3 regions of the Pseudoalteromonas sp. MIP2626 genome follow, and region 2 is predicted to be linked to each of the others. Evidence: predicted binding sites of a transcription regulator. Region 2 holds the regulator's gene; each other region holds the start of a gene.
The links. Region 2 encodes FliA, which starts transcription of late flagellar genes. Its sites were predicted from a motif close to CTAAAGNTNNNNNNNNNNNNGCCGATA; they were not measured.
Positions count from the first base shown of each region.

Region 1: the regulator FliA is predicted to act here: its motif matches at 2,287-2,313, upstream of pomA (flagellar motor protein PomA).
Region 3: the regulator FliA is predicted to act here: its motif matches at 2,023-2,049, upstream of HC000_RS01500 (VC2046/SO_2500 family protein).

Region 1 is NZ_JAATTW010000017.1:54,561-58,833, forward strand. Features, by position in the region: gene dxs (1-deoxy-D-xylulose-5-phosphate synthase) at 1-852, opposite strand, end outside; gene ispA ((2E,6E)-farnesyl diphosphate synthase) at 965-1,852, opposite strand; gene HC000_RS09430 (exodeoxyribonuclease VII small subunit) at 1,855-2,097, opposite strand; gene pomA (flagellar motor protein PomA) at 2,366-3,133, shown strand; gene HC000_RS09440 (flagellar motor protein MotB) at 3,136-4,056, shown strand; gene HC000_RS09445 (DNA topoisomerase III) at 4,259-4,273, shown strand, end outside.
Region 2 is NZ_JAATTW010000005.1:92,006-96,278, forward strand. Features, by position in the region: gene flhF (flagellar biosynthesis protein FlhF) at 1-1,108, shown strand, start outside; gene HC000_RS05095 (MinD/ParA family protein) at 1,101-1,961, shown strand; gene HC000_RS05100 (RNA polymerase sigma factor FliA) at 1,988-2,698, shown strand; gene cheY (chemotaxis response regulator CheY) at 2,739-3,122, shown strand; gene HC000_RS05110 (protein phosphatase CheZ) at 3,138-3,899, shown strand; gene HC000_RS05115 (chemotaxis protein CheA) at 3,915-4,273, shown strand, end outside.
Region 3 is NZ_JAATTW010000001.1:338,585-342,857, forward strand. Features, by position in the region: gene HC000_RS01490 (diguanylate cyclase) at 1-568, opposite strand, end outside; gene HC000_RS01495 (DUF6172 family protein) at 876-1,178, opposite strand; gene HC000_RS01500 (VC2046/SO_2500 family protein) at 1,461-1,988, opposite strand; tRNA gene HC000_RS01505 (tRNA-Tyr) at 2,101-2,185, shown strand; tRNA gene HC000_RS01510 (tRNA-Tyr) at 2,235-2,319, shown strand; gene HC000_RS01515 (SprT family zinc-dependent metalloprotease) at 2,396-3,082, opposite strand; gene HC000_RS01520 (MHYT domain-containing protein) at 3,245-4,273, shown strand, end outside.

The DNA of each region.
Region 1 (4,273 bases), on a different contig from region 2:
TTTTTGGGTTTTTATATGCAGTAATTGCGGGCCTTTTAAGTTACGCATATTACGCAGCGTATCTACTAACATGTTTACATCATGGCCATCAATTGGGCCAATATAATTTAGGCCTAATTCTTCAAAGAAGGTACCAGGGATCATCATCCCTTTAATATGCTCTTCCATTTTACTGGCAAGTTGCTTAACTGGTGGCACACCCGAGAGTAGTTTTTTACTACCTTCGCGAATGTTAGTATAAAAGCTACCCGATAAAATACGGGCAAAGTGATTTGTTAACGCGCCAACGTTTTCAGAAATCGACATTTCGTTGTCATTTAAAATGATCAACATATCTGATTTTACATCACCTAAGTGGTTCATGGCTTCAAAAGCCATGCCTGCTGTAATAGCACCATCACCTATAACGGCAACCGTTTTGCGTCCTTTACCTTCTTTTTGCGCAGCAATAGACATGCCCAACGCAGCTGAAATAGAGGTACTAGAATGGCCCACACTAAACGTATCGTATTGGCTTTCTTCGCGAAATGGGAAAGGGTGCAAGCCATCTTTTTTACGAATGGTGTGCATTAAATCGCGACGCCCGGTGAGTATTTTGTGTGGGTAAGCTTGATGGCCTACATCCCATACAAGGCGATCATCTGGGGTGTTATACACATAATGTAGTGCCACAGTGAGCTCTACGGTACCTAAACCAGACGCTAAATGCCCGCTACTTTGCGATACCGAGTTGAGTAAGTAGTCACGCAACTCATGGCTAAATGCAGGAAGCTTATCTTGCGCTAAGTCTCGCAAGTGGGCTGGTTCGTTAACCAAATTAAGTAATGGATACTTGCTGCTATCAAGTGTCATGGTTTTATATATGTCCTTCGCTAACATCAACTAACTGTGCAAACGCGTTGTTTGAGTTATTTGATGTTCAGTAATAATTTTAGTGCTAAGTTGCAATACGTTTAAGCCGTGTTTAGTGGTCACGTTCAATTAAATAGTTAGCTAGTGACGCTAAAGCACTGGTATCGGCGTCTATATTTGCTAACGCTGCATGGGCTTGTTGTATTAAGTTTTGCGCTTTTTCTTTAGCGCCTAGCATACCTAATAAAGCGGGATATGTCGCTTTATTCGCAGCGATATCTGACCCTTGAGGCTTACCTAAAGTAACGGTATCGCCTTCTACGTCTAAAATATCGTCATGTACTTGAAATGCAAGCCCTATGGCATAGCCAAAAGTGGCTAAATTTTCTAACGTGTTTTGACTAACATTGTTCGAGCACAAAGCCCCCAGTGTAATTGCACAGCTTATTAGCGCACCGGTTTTTAACTTATGAATACGCTCAAGTTCAGCCACGGTTATTACTTTATCAGTAGCTGCAATATCAAGCCCTTGGCCTGCCACCATACCTTGTAACCCAGAGGCATGTGCCAGTTCAGCAATCATTTTAACTTGAGCTTGAGCACTACAGTTAAAATTATGCTTGGCTATTAACTCAAATGCTAAAGCTTGCAGTGCATCACCGGCTAAAATTGCGTGTGCTTCGCCGTACACGATATGACAGGTTGGGCGTCCGCGACGTAATTCATCATCATCCATAGCTGGTAAGTCATCGTGAACTAACGAGTAGCTATGAATACATTCTATAGCTGCAGCAAGTACGTCTAAATCTTGTTTATCTGCGCCGAGCATTTTACCCGTTGCGTAAACCAAAAAAGGACGCAATCTTTTGCCGCCATTCATTAAACTATAATGGGTGGCGGCTTTTATGGTCTCGTCAGTATTAAGCGATTGGTCAAAATAAAGGTTAAGAGTATTGGCTACATCAGTTTGAGCATGTGTAATAAGTTCTTTAATAGTCACGGCTATTCCATATCATTATCAAAGTCGGTTAATACAGACTTCTCATCTTTGCCCATTAAAATAGCCACCTTTTGCTCAGCTTGTTGCAACTTACTAGACGATGCGCCTGCTAAAGCAATGCCACGCTCAAACTGTTTTAATGACTGCTCAAGCGATAAATCACCTTGTTCCATTTCACTAACGATTGTTGTTAATTCTTCTAGTGCTTGCTCGAAACTTAAGTTTTCAGGTTTTTTAGTCGCCATCTTTATTTCAACTTACATAATAAATTTAGAAGTCAATTTTAGGGGGAATGCTAAACTAGGTCAAAGGATGAAATGGTTTTTTCGTTAATAAACGCTTTATGTTTTAAAAAATTGATAATTAGATAGATTACACAAGTTGATCTAGAATAGTGCTTAATCCAGCTTTTTATGTTTATCTATAAAAAATGGCTTAAGCAATTCAGTATCTTGCCGATAAACAATTAATAACAAACGTTTGCATATAAAAGCAAAAACCTTTGGAGGGAATGTGGATTTAGCAACCATTATTGGGATCCTTGGCGCAATTGGCTTAATTGTCATGTCCATGTTTATGAGTAGTAGCGGTGAAATGGCTATGTTTTACAACACGCCCTCTGTTGTAATCGTATTTGGCGGTTCATTATTTATCGTTTTATCAAACTTTACTATGTCACAGTTTTTTGGCATAGGTAAGGTGGTTACCAAAGCGTTTATGTTTAAGCTTGAGTCGCCAGAAGAGTTAATCGAAAAAGCAGTTGAACTTGCAGATTCAGCACGTAAAGGCGGGTTTTTAGCACTTGAAGAGGCAGAAATACCGAATCCATTTATGCGCAAAGGCGTTGACATGCTAGTAGATGGCCACGACGCAGACGTAGTGCGGGCCACACTGCAAAAAGATATTTCATTAACTACAGCACGGCATGAGTCGGGTGCTACTTTATTTAAATCTTTGGGTGATATAGCCCCAGCAATGGGAATGATAGGCACTTTAATAGGCTTAGTTGCGATGTTATCTAATATGGATGATCCTAAAGCAATTGGTCCGGCTATGGCGGTGGCATTGTTAACCACATTATACGGCGCATTTTTAGCTAACGTAGTCGCTATTCCTATTCAAACAAAATTGGAGCTGCGTAAAGACGAAGAGGCAATGAATCAACGTTTAATTTTAGATGCGGTTTTAGGTATTCAAGATGGTCAAAATCCAAAAGTAATAGAAGGTATTTTGAAAAACTATCTTGCTGAATCAAAACGTAAAGTAAACACTGAGGATTAACTATGTCTGATCAAGAGTGCAAGTGCCCACCCCCAGGTTTACCTGCGTGGATGGGGACATTCGCAGATTTAATGTCGCTATTAATGTGCTTTTTTGTGCTCTTGCTTGCGTTTTCTGAAATGGATGTACTTAAATTTAAACAAATTGCCGGTTCGATGAAATTTGCATTTGGTGTACAAAATAAAATAGAAGTTAAAGATATTCCCAAAGGCACATCAGTTATTGCTATGGAGTTTACTCCGGGCAAGCCAGAGCCTACCCCAATTGAAACAATTCAACAGCAAACGGTAGAAATGACCCAGCAAATGTTAGAGTTTCAGGCAGGTGATGAAAGTTCAGCAGGCGGAAGGCAAGAGCAGCGGGGCGATAAACGTGGTGGCGAGTCGCGTAGTACTTCCAAAGAGCAAGCATCGGAGCAAGCAATTTCAGCGGCCGATCAACAGCAAACAAACGACTTAGTTAAAAAAATTGCCCAGCAATTAGAAAAACAAATAATTGATGGTGCCATAGAGCTTGAATCATTAGGGCAGCAAATAATTATTCGTATTCGCGAAAATGGCTCTTTCCCTTCGGGTAGTGCATTTTTACAACCTAAGTTTAAACCCATTATTCAAGAAATTGGCGTGCTATTAAAAGATGTGCCTGGAGAAATTACTGTGTCGGGGCATACCGACGATTTTCAGGTTTCAAACGAGTTATATATTAATAACTGGGATCTTTCATCTAAGCGTGCAGTTGCAGTAGCTAGTGAGCTGCAAAAAGTAGTTGGATTTGATAAAAATAGAATGATGGTAGTAGGGCGTGCTGAAACCCGGCCGTTAGTGCCAAATGACAGCAATGAAGATCGCCGTCGTAATCGTCGCGTTGAAATATCTATTTTACAAGGAAAAGCCAAAGAGTCTGATCCTATCGATGTAAGGTAGCAGTCATTTTATTAAAAACACACTTGGTTTAAGCAAACTAAGTGTAATTGATTTCAGGTGACTTTTAGTTAAAATTAACTAAAAGTCACCACCTCAGCCAAATACCTCAGAGTTGTTAAATAATACGGTTTAATAAAAACATCCCACGCTGTGAATTGATATGCTAAACTACTGTGTATATAAACAGTAAAAGAGCTTGCTTATGAAACTCTATATT
Region 2 (4,273 bases):
TTATCAAGAGCCGGTCGCTAAACAACGCCCTACAAATATGTTTGCGCGTGAAGAAGCCGCGCAAGCACGCCCACAAACGCAAGCTGACAGCTTAGGTTTTGATGACCTAGACCGTGATTTTGATGAATTAGACACGCCAGTTGCGCAAACACACACGACTAAAAATACCGAAAGTGAAGCAATGAGCACAATGCGTGAAGAAATGAACGCAATTCGCCAGTTATTAGAGCACCAAGTGTCGGGTTTAATGCAGCAAGATATGGCGCGCCGTGACCCAACGCGCGCATGCATGATTGACCGCTTAGTAGGCATGGGAATCGATAAAGAAGTTGCTGAGCAAATGGCTTGTTTTGTACCTGAAGATGTTCCGCGTCAGCAGGGCTGGAAAGCGCTGTTAACTATGGTTGAAGATCAGATGCAAACCACGAATAACGAAATTTTGCGCCAAGGTGGTGTTTACGCATTAGTTGGCCCAACCGGTGTGGGTAAAACCACTACAGTGGCTAAGCTCGCGGCATTAGGTGCACAAAAATATGGTGCTGATAAAGTAGCGCTAATTACTACCGATACTTACAGAATTGGTGCTTACGAGCAGCTTGCAACATATGGCCGTATTATAGGCTGTGGGGTTAAACAAGTTAAAGATGCGAACGAACTGGCTGAAGTGTTATATCATTTACGTAACAAGCGCTTAGTACTTATAGATACCGCAGGTATGAGCCAACGTGATTTACGTTTAACTGAGCAGCTAAATACCTTAATGCGTAATCAGCGTGTGGATATTCGTAATTACTTAGTATTAAGTGCCACTGCGCAAATAAATGTGTTACAAGAAACCGTAAGACACTTTAAAAAAGTACAGTTAAGCGGTTGTATTTTCACTAAACTCGACGAATCATTAAGTTTAGGCGAGATAATTAGTATTGCGATTCAAAATCGCCTGCCAATAGGGTATCTTACTAATGGTCAACGAGTACCTGAAGATATTCGAGTTGCAAATGCAGAAAAACTAGTGAAAAAAGCTGAGCAATTATATTTAAAGAGAACAAAAGTACAACATTCACGACACCAATCAGTGGCGTCGAGCACAGTAGAGATGTATGATTAACACAGTATTAGATCAAGCAAGCGGCCTGCGTAAAATGAGCAAAAATAATAATAACGGCGTTAAGGTTATCGCCGTCACTGGCGGTAAAGGTGGCGTTGGAAAAACAAATGTATCGTTAAATACAGCGATCGCTTTAGGTCAGCAAGGCAATAGAGTGTTAGTGCTTGATGCCGATTTGGGTTTAGCCAATTGTGATGTAATGCTTGGACTACGTGTTGAGCGTAATTTATCGCATGTGTTATCTGGCGAATGTGAGCTTGATGAAATACTAGTAGAAGGCCCCGCTGGGATCAAAATAGTACCAGCGACGTCGGGTTCACAAAGTATGGTTGAGTTGTCGCCTGCAGAACATGCTGGGCTTATTCGTGCTTTTAGCGAACTCAATACTGATTTTGATATATTAGTTGTTGATACCGCTGCCGGTATATCGGATATGGTGCTGAGTTTTTCTCGCGCTGCACAAGATGTTTTGGTTGTGGTATGTGACGAGCCAACTTCAATAACCGATGCCTATGCACTGATCAAAGTATTAAGCCGCGAACATGGCGTGTATAAATTTAAAATTGTTGCCAACATGGTGCGTTCATTACGCGAAGGGCAAGAGTTATTTGCAAAGCTATCAAAGGTTACAGACCGATTTTTAGATATATCAATGGAGCTGGTTGCAACCGTTCCTTATGATGAAAATATGCGCAAAGCAACACGTCGTCAAAAAGTAATTGTTGAACTGTTTCCTAGTTCTCCAGCTGCACTTGCCTTTAAAACATTAGCAACAAGAATAACAAAGTGGCCAATACCGAACCAGCCTTCGGGTCATTTAGAATTTTTCATTGAGAAACTCGTTAACGGCTAACTATGACTACATTGGTGAATAGAGCTATGGGATATGAATCAACACAAAATTTAAATATGATTGTTGAAAAGCATGCTTCATTAGTAAAAAAAGTAGCATGTCATTTAATTGCTCGTTTACCCCCTAGTGTACAACTCGATGATTTAATTCAATCAGGAATGATAGGATTAATAGAGGCGTCAAAAAACTTTGATGCCACTAAAGGCGCTAGTTTTGAAACCTTTGCGGGTATTCGTATTCGGGGCGCTATGCTTGATGAAATGCGCCGTGGAGACTGGGCTCCTCGCTCAGTACATCGTAAAAGCCGCCAGGTTATAGAAGCTATTTCAGCATTAGAAAGCAGCCTGAATCGTGAACCTACAGACAGTGAAGTTGCCCAAAAGCTTGAAATTACACTAGAGCAATATCATCATATTTTAACCGATGTTAATTCCAGTAAAATCTTGGGAATAGAAGATTTAGGTATTGATGAGGATGTTATAACACCTGTTGGGCACGATTTAGCACTAGACAAACCCTTTAATAATGTTAAAAATGAAAGGTTTAATGAATCTTTATTAAGTGCAATTAAATCCCTACCAGAGCGAGATGCAATGGTGCTTTCGTTGTACTATAACGATGAAATGAATTTAAAAGAAATTGGACAGATACTCGATGTAAGTGAGTCGCGTGTAAGTCAGATACATGGTCAGGCGATGATTAAGCTAAAAGCAAAAATCAATGACTGGATAAATTAGAAGTAAGTAAATACAGGTTTAGGCCTCACTGGAGGATGTTTTGGATAAAAACATAAAAATTCTTGTTGTTGATGACTTTTCAACGATGAGACGTATTATTAAAAACCTATTGCGTGATTTAGGGTTTACCAATGTTTTAGAAGCAGATGATGGCTCAACTGCTTTACCTATGTTGCAAAATCAATCATTTGACTTTGTAGTAACAGATTGGAATATGCCGGGCATGCAAGGTATTGACTTGTTAAGAGCAATACGCGCAGATGACAAATTAAAGCATCTTCCGGTTTTAATGGTTACTGCAGAAGCTAAGAAAGAGCAAATTATTGCAGCAGCCCAAGCAGGTGTTAATGGTTATATTGTTAAGCCATTTACTGCGGGTACATTAAAAACTAAATTAGAAAAAGTGTTCGAACGCTTAGGTTAATAAGGGGAGAGGCTTATGTCAGCACCTGCTGCGCCTCAGATTACTTTAGAGCAAGCACGTCAGCTGGTCACTTTTTTAGAAAACGGTGAGCAACATAAAGCTGATCAGTTAATTTTAGAAACTGCCTCTCAAGAACAATCATATTTGTTTGCAGAAGTAGGTAAATTAACGCGCCAGTTGCACGAGTCTTTAAAGGGTTTTGAGCTTGACACCCGCATAACAGATTTAACCACTGATGCCATTCCGGATGCTAAAAAGCGACTTAACTATGTCATAGAAATGACAGAAAACGCCGCCAACAAAACCATGGATGCGGTTGAAGCGAGCCTGCCTTTAGCCCAGCAATTAGCTGATGATATTTCGCATATCAAGCCAACCTGGGATCGGTTAATGAGCCGCGATCTTGAACTTGGTGAATTTAAAACATTGTGTCATAGCATTGATAAATTTATGAACAGCTCGCATCTTAAAACCGATGAGTTGCAAGTATTAATGACTAATGTGTTAATGGCTCAAGATTATCAGGATTTAACCGGACAAGTAATTCGCCGTGTTATTGAGCTGGTACGCGAAGTTGAAGAAAGTTTAATTCATCTGTTAACTGCGTTTGCAGCACAAGATGAAAACGATAACCAAGAGCAACAAAAAACAGAAAACTCGATTGCCGCACAAGCATTAGCAGGCCCAGAAGGCCCTATTATTGATAAAGAATCGCGTGATGATGTTGTATCTGATCAAGACGAAGTTGATGATCTTTTATCAAGTTTGGGCTTCTAATAGGAGAGTAACTGCATGAGCTTTGAAGTCGATGAAGATATATTACAAGATTTTTTAGTTGAAGCTGGAGAAATCCTTGAGCTTTTATCTGAACAATTAGTTGAACTGGAAAATAACCCAGAAGATACTGAATTATTGAACGCTATTTTTAGAGGCTTTCACACTGTTAAAGGTGGCGCGGGCTTTTTAGCGATGTCAGAGCTGGTAGATGCCTGCCATGGCGCAGAAAACGTGTTTGACTTACTGCGCCAAAAAGTGCGAACAGTTAACTCTGAGCTAATGGATGTTATACTTCAAGCACTTGATACTATTAACGAAATGTTTGCTACGATAAAAAATCGTGAGCAACCAGAGCCTGCCGATCCCCAGTTACT
Region 3 (4,273 bases), on a different contig from region 2:
TGTATTGCTTAAAGTAATCAATATCCATAAGTAATAAAGCATATTCTGCATTCTCTCTTAATGCACTCAATTGTATTTTATTAATATGAGTATCAAAATAACGACGGTTAAATACTTTAGTTAAGTCATCAAGAAACACTTTTTGGCTTAATAAGTCATGTTGCAGCTTAATAGTTAAGTGCGCTCTTACTCTTCTGTATAAGGTTTCTGGGTTAATCGGTTTTTGAATAAAGTCTACCGCGCCCGCTTCCCAGCAGTCCTCTTCTTGGTTTTCAAAGGAGGTAACAAATATAACGGGAATATCTTGGGTTTGTGTCGTCGTTTTAAGTTTTAAACAGGTTTCTATACCGCATATGCCGTCCATTGAAATATCAAGCAGTACGATATCGGGAGTATTTGATTTACATATTTCAACTGCTTCTTCACCGCTGTTGGCGGTATTAACAATAAAGTGCTTTGATAGTATTTTTTTCAGTACAATTAAGCTGAGTAACTGATCATCTACAATGAGGACTTTTGAGGCTTTAAGGCTAAGTTTTAAATCGCTATCGGCATAATTTAATGGCATAAATACTACTGTTTTCTATAATTATTAACTATCACAGTATAATACAGCCTTATGTTATGCAAATGTATTAAAGTTGGGTTTTTAATCAAACTTACAACCAAATATAAAAATGGCGATACAGAGTTGTTGTTAATTGTTTTAGAAAATCACGGCCATAATTTTCAGGGTAATACTGAAAGTAAGCACTGCTTATAAGCTGCTTGTACTTGAATGCTCAAGTTTTAAATCGCGTTTGTATAAACGTACAAACAAAAAATGGGCCACTAGGGCCCATTTTAAAAATTACGCAAATTACTTTATAAGCGTCTTATTCGTCGTCATCCAAATCTGGTTGTTGACGTTGAGCTGGGCGCGCTAAAATTTCTACATAAAAAGAAGTTAAGCTTTGCTTTTCTATTTCGCTTATATGATTACTAAGCTCTGCAACGTGCACTACTTGTGCATCTTCAGCGGTATTACCAAACTTACAATCAAACGCCCAGTAATCAGCATCGAGTGGTAGAGTTTTGTTACGCTCTCTTTTCAAATATTTTTTCACTTCATGCTTTGCGGCGTCAACCATACGAGGATATTTGATTTTCTCGTGATTTAGCGTGAATATTTTCTTCATTACGTTCCTAATTACCTTGGTTTAATGATAACGGCATTTAATGTCATACCATTTGAGCCTATTATAGCAATTGCATTTAATTTTTGGATGCTTTTTTTATATTAAATCAATTATTAATCCATTAATAAAATAAAGTATCGCTAAAATGCGCTTAAGTGTAGAAAGTTAGCAGCTTTATATTACAGACAAGTAACTTAATAGTTAGAGTGGTGGCACAATCGTTTGCAAAGCCCTATTAATATGATTGGTGATTGCAAAGCAGTTACAGCGTATGCTTTATAATTAGGCACTTACTACATGCAATGGGTGGTGTAGCGCATCATTATTTAGGCTTTCGTAAAAGGCAGCAGCATCGAGTTGCGGGTTAGATAGTTGCGTTTGTGTGTTATTTATACGCCTGCGCACTGCTAATTCACAATTATCACGCACCTGAAGCGGAATATGGCTTACATCATCTCTTATAAACAGTGGTTCAGGGTTTAAACAGTGATTTAATTTAATATCGCCCATTCCAGCGCGTTCCCCTGCTTGCATTAATAGTGAGGCGTTAAACTGCCCTATCAACATATCAAACTTATCTGGCGCTAAAAGTTGCTTTGGACCTGCTCCAATTTGTTTACGAAGGGTGTCTTCGCCAACAGTTGAATCTTCAATTTCTGTTTTTGGTAAATGGAATTGGCTAAAATCGAGTGCATCATGAGATAGCATAGCGAGTAAAAGCGCAAACTCTCCTCGGCGCTTTTCATGCACACTTTTATTGAGTCGAGTATTGAGCTGACTCTCTGTGATTAACAAATCACCGATTTGCATAGACTTTAGCCGATTGAAGTAAGTAATACCTATTTATCGGCTTTATTTCATTTTTCTTTAGCTTTTTTCTTTACTTAAATACGATGTTTGCTATTATCAGCGCCGTTGCATTGGAGGGGTTCCCGAGCGGCCAAAGGGATCAGACTGTAAATCTGACGGCTCAGCCTTCGCTGGTTCGAATCCAGCTCCCTCCACCACTTTTCTTACCGCTAAGTTAAGTGGGGCCAAATGTAACAAAATTAGTGTGGAGGGGTTCCCGAGCGGCCAAAGGGATCAGACTGTAAATCTGACGGCTCAGCCTTCGCTGGTTCGAATCCAGCTCCCTCCACCACTTTTCTACTTATTTCCTAGTTATATAGTTACTACATTCCTTGTTAGTAATCTCCGTGTTTTTTCTTAGTTAAACATTAAAATACCCATTGTAAACTCATACCATGTTGTTTTAGCCATAACGTACTTGCTTTATAGTCGGGACAAAATTGTGCCACGCGCTGCCAAAATGCTTTGCTATGATTTAAATACCGTAAATGCGCCAGCTCATGCACTATTACATAATCAATAATGCTATGGGGTGCACCAATCAATAATAAGTTAAATGTTAGCGCCCTTTTACTATTACAACTTCCCCATTTGCGTTTATAAACTGCAATATTTAAATCGTTAGGTAGCGCTTCTTGCATTTGCGTGCAAAAGTCATTAAGTCGCATTTCAATGTATGCGGTTAACTGCTCTTTTAAATACGCCTCTAAAAGTAATTGGTACTTTTGCTGCTGATGCTTAACACGAGCAGAAACGGTAATAAGCAGGCCATCTTGTTGGCGTTCCACTGTAGAGGTATTGCCTTGCTGAAACGTTAAATTAATTGCCTCTGAAAAAATCCAGATTTTTTTGTCCTTAAGTGGATACTGTTTTGTATCAACCAAAGTAAGCTGCTTTTGCAGCTGCGCCTCAATCCATGATTTTTTTTCTAATAACCAGTTATCGAGCATTTTTTTTGGTACGTGATGGGGTGCATATACCGTTACATTTTGATTATGCACTTTAATAGCGACGGTCTTTCGTCGGGTACTTTTTTTTAGTTGGTAAGCAAACAAATTAATCTCTCACACTGTACTAGCTAGGGGCTACTTTTCGTCTAATAGTTAATTAATGCAGCGTTGTTTATTTATAGCTTAATAAGCAATCATAAAATTAACTGTTTATTAATTAATTAATTCTATTAAACTACGCGATTAAAATGCCTATTTAGAGCCGCCATGTTATCAGCTTTCTTTATTACTGACCAAGATCCTAGTTTAATTATAAACGGGGTTTACGATCCTCTCTTGGTTTCTCTTTCAGTTTTAATAGTGATATTTGCCGCTTTTTTTACTACAAAACTCATTGACTTAGCTAAAAAAACTACTTTCCCAAGCTATCAACGTTTAGCTACCGTAACCGCAGCTGCTGTTTTTTCTGCGGGTATTTGGAGCATGCATTTTATTGGTATGTTGGCTTTTTCTTTGTGTACTAACATTAAATATAACCCAACTATTACCTTACTCTCTTTCATACCCGCATTTTTGGCGTGCCAATATGCAGTATCTATACTGGTAAAAAGCAATGGTAACTTTAAAGTATTAGCTGTTTGCTCGGTATTATTAGGCTCGGGTATTGGCACCATGCATTACAGTGGTATGGCGGCGATGGAGCTTGCGCCTATGCTAAGGTATGACCCAGTTATGTTTGGGTTGTCTATTTTGGTGGCCGTTACCCTATCGTTTATAGCTTTATATAGCCGCTTTAATCTTGAAATAATTTTCCCTCGGTTATCGCAGTTACAAATTCGCTCAACCAGCGCCGTTATATTAGGCTTTGCCGTTACTGGTATGCATTATATGGGTATGGCAGCAACTCGTTTTGTAGCAACCTCCCCACTTATTTACGCAGACGAAAATGCGTCTGCAGGGCTTACATTTGTTGCTATTGCGGTTGCCACTGCAACTGTTGCAATAACCAGTGTGGTTGCTGTGATTAATGGCATGGTACGCTATAAACTGCTACTTGAAGAAAAATCAGCCGACGAGTCGCGGTTAAACGCCATATTAGAAACAGCAATAGATGGCATTGTGACTATTGATCATCAAGGTATTATTTTAAGCTTTAATGATGCTGCGAGTAAGATTTTAGGTTGGCAAGAACATGAGTTACAAGGTAAAAGTGTACAGATTCTTTTAAATGATAATAACGCCCTAAACAATGCGTCATCGTCTGGCGATATGACTCTTGATTTAAGCGGTATTATA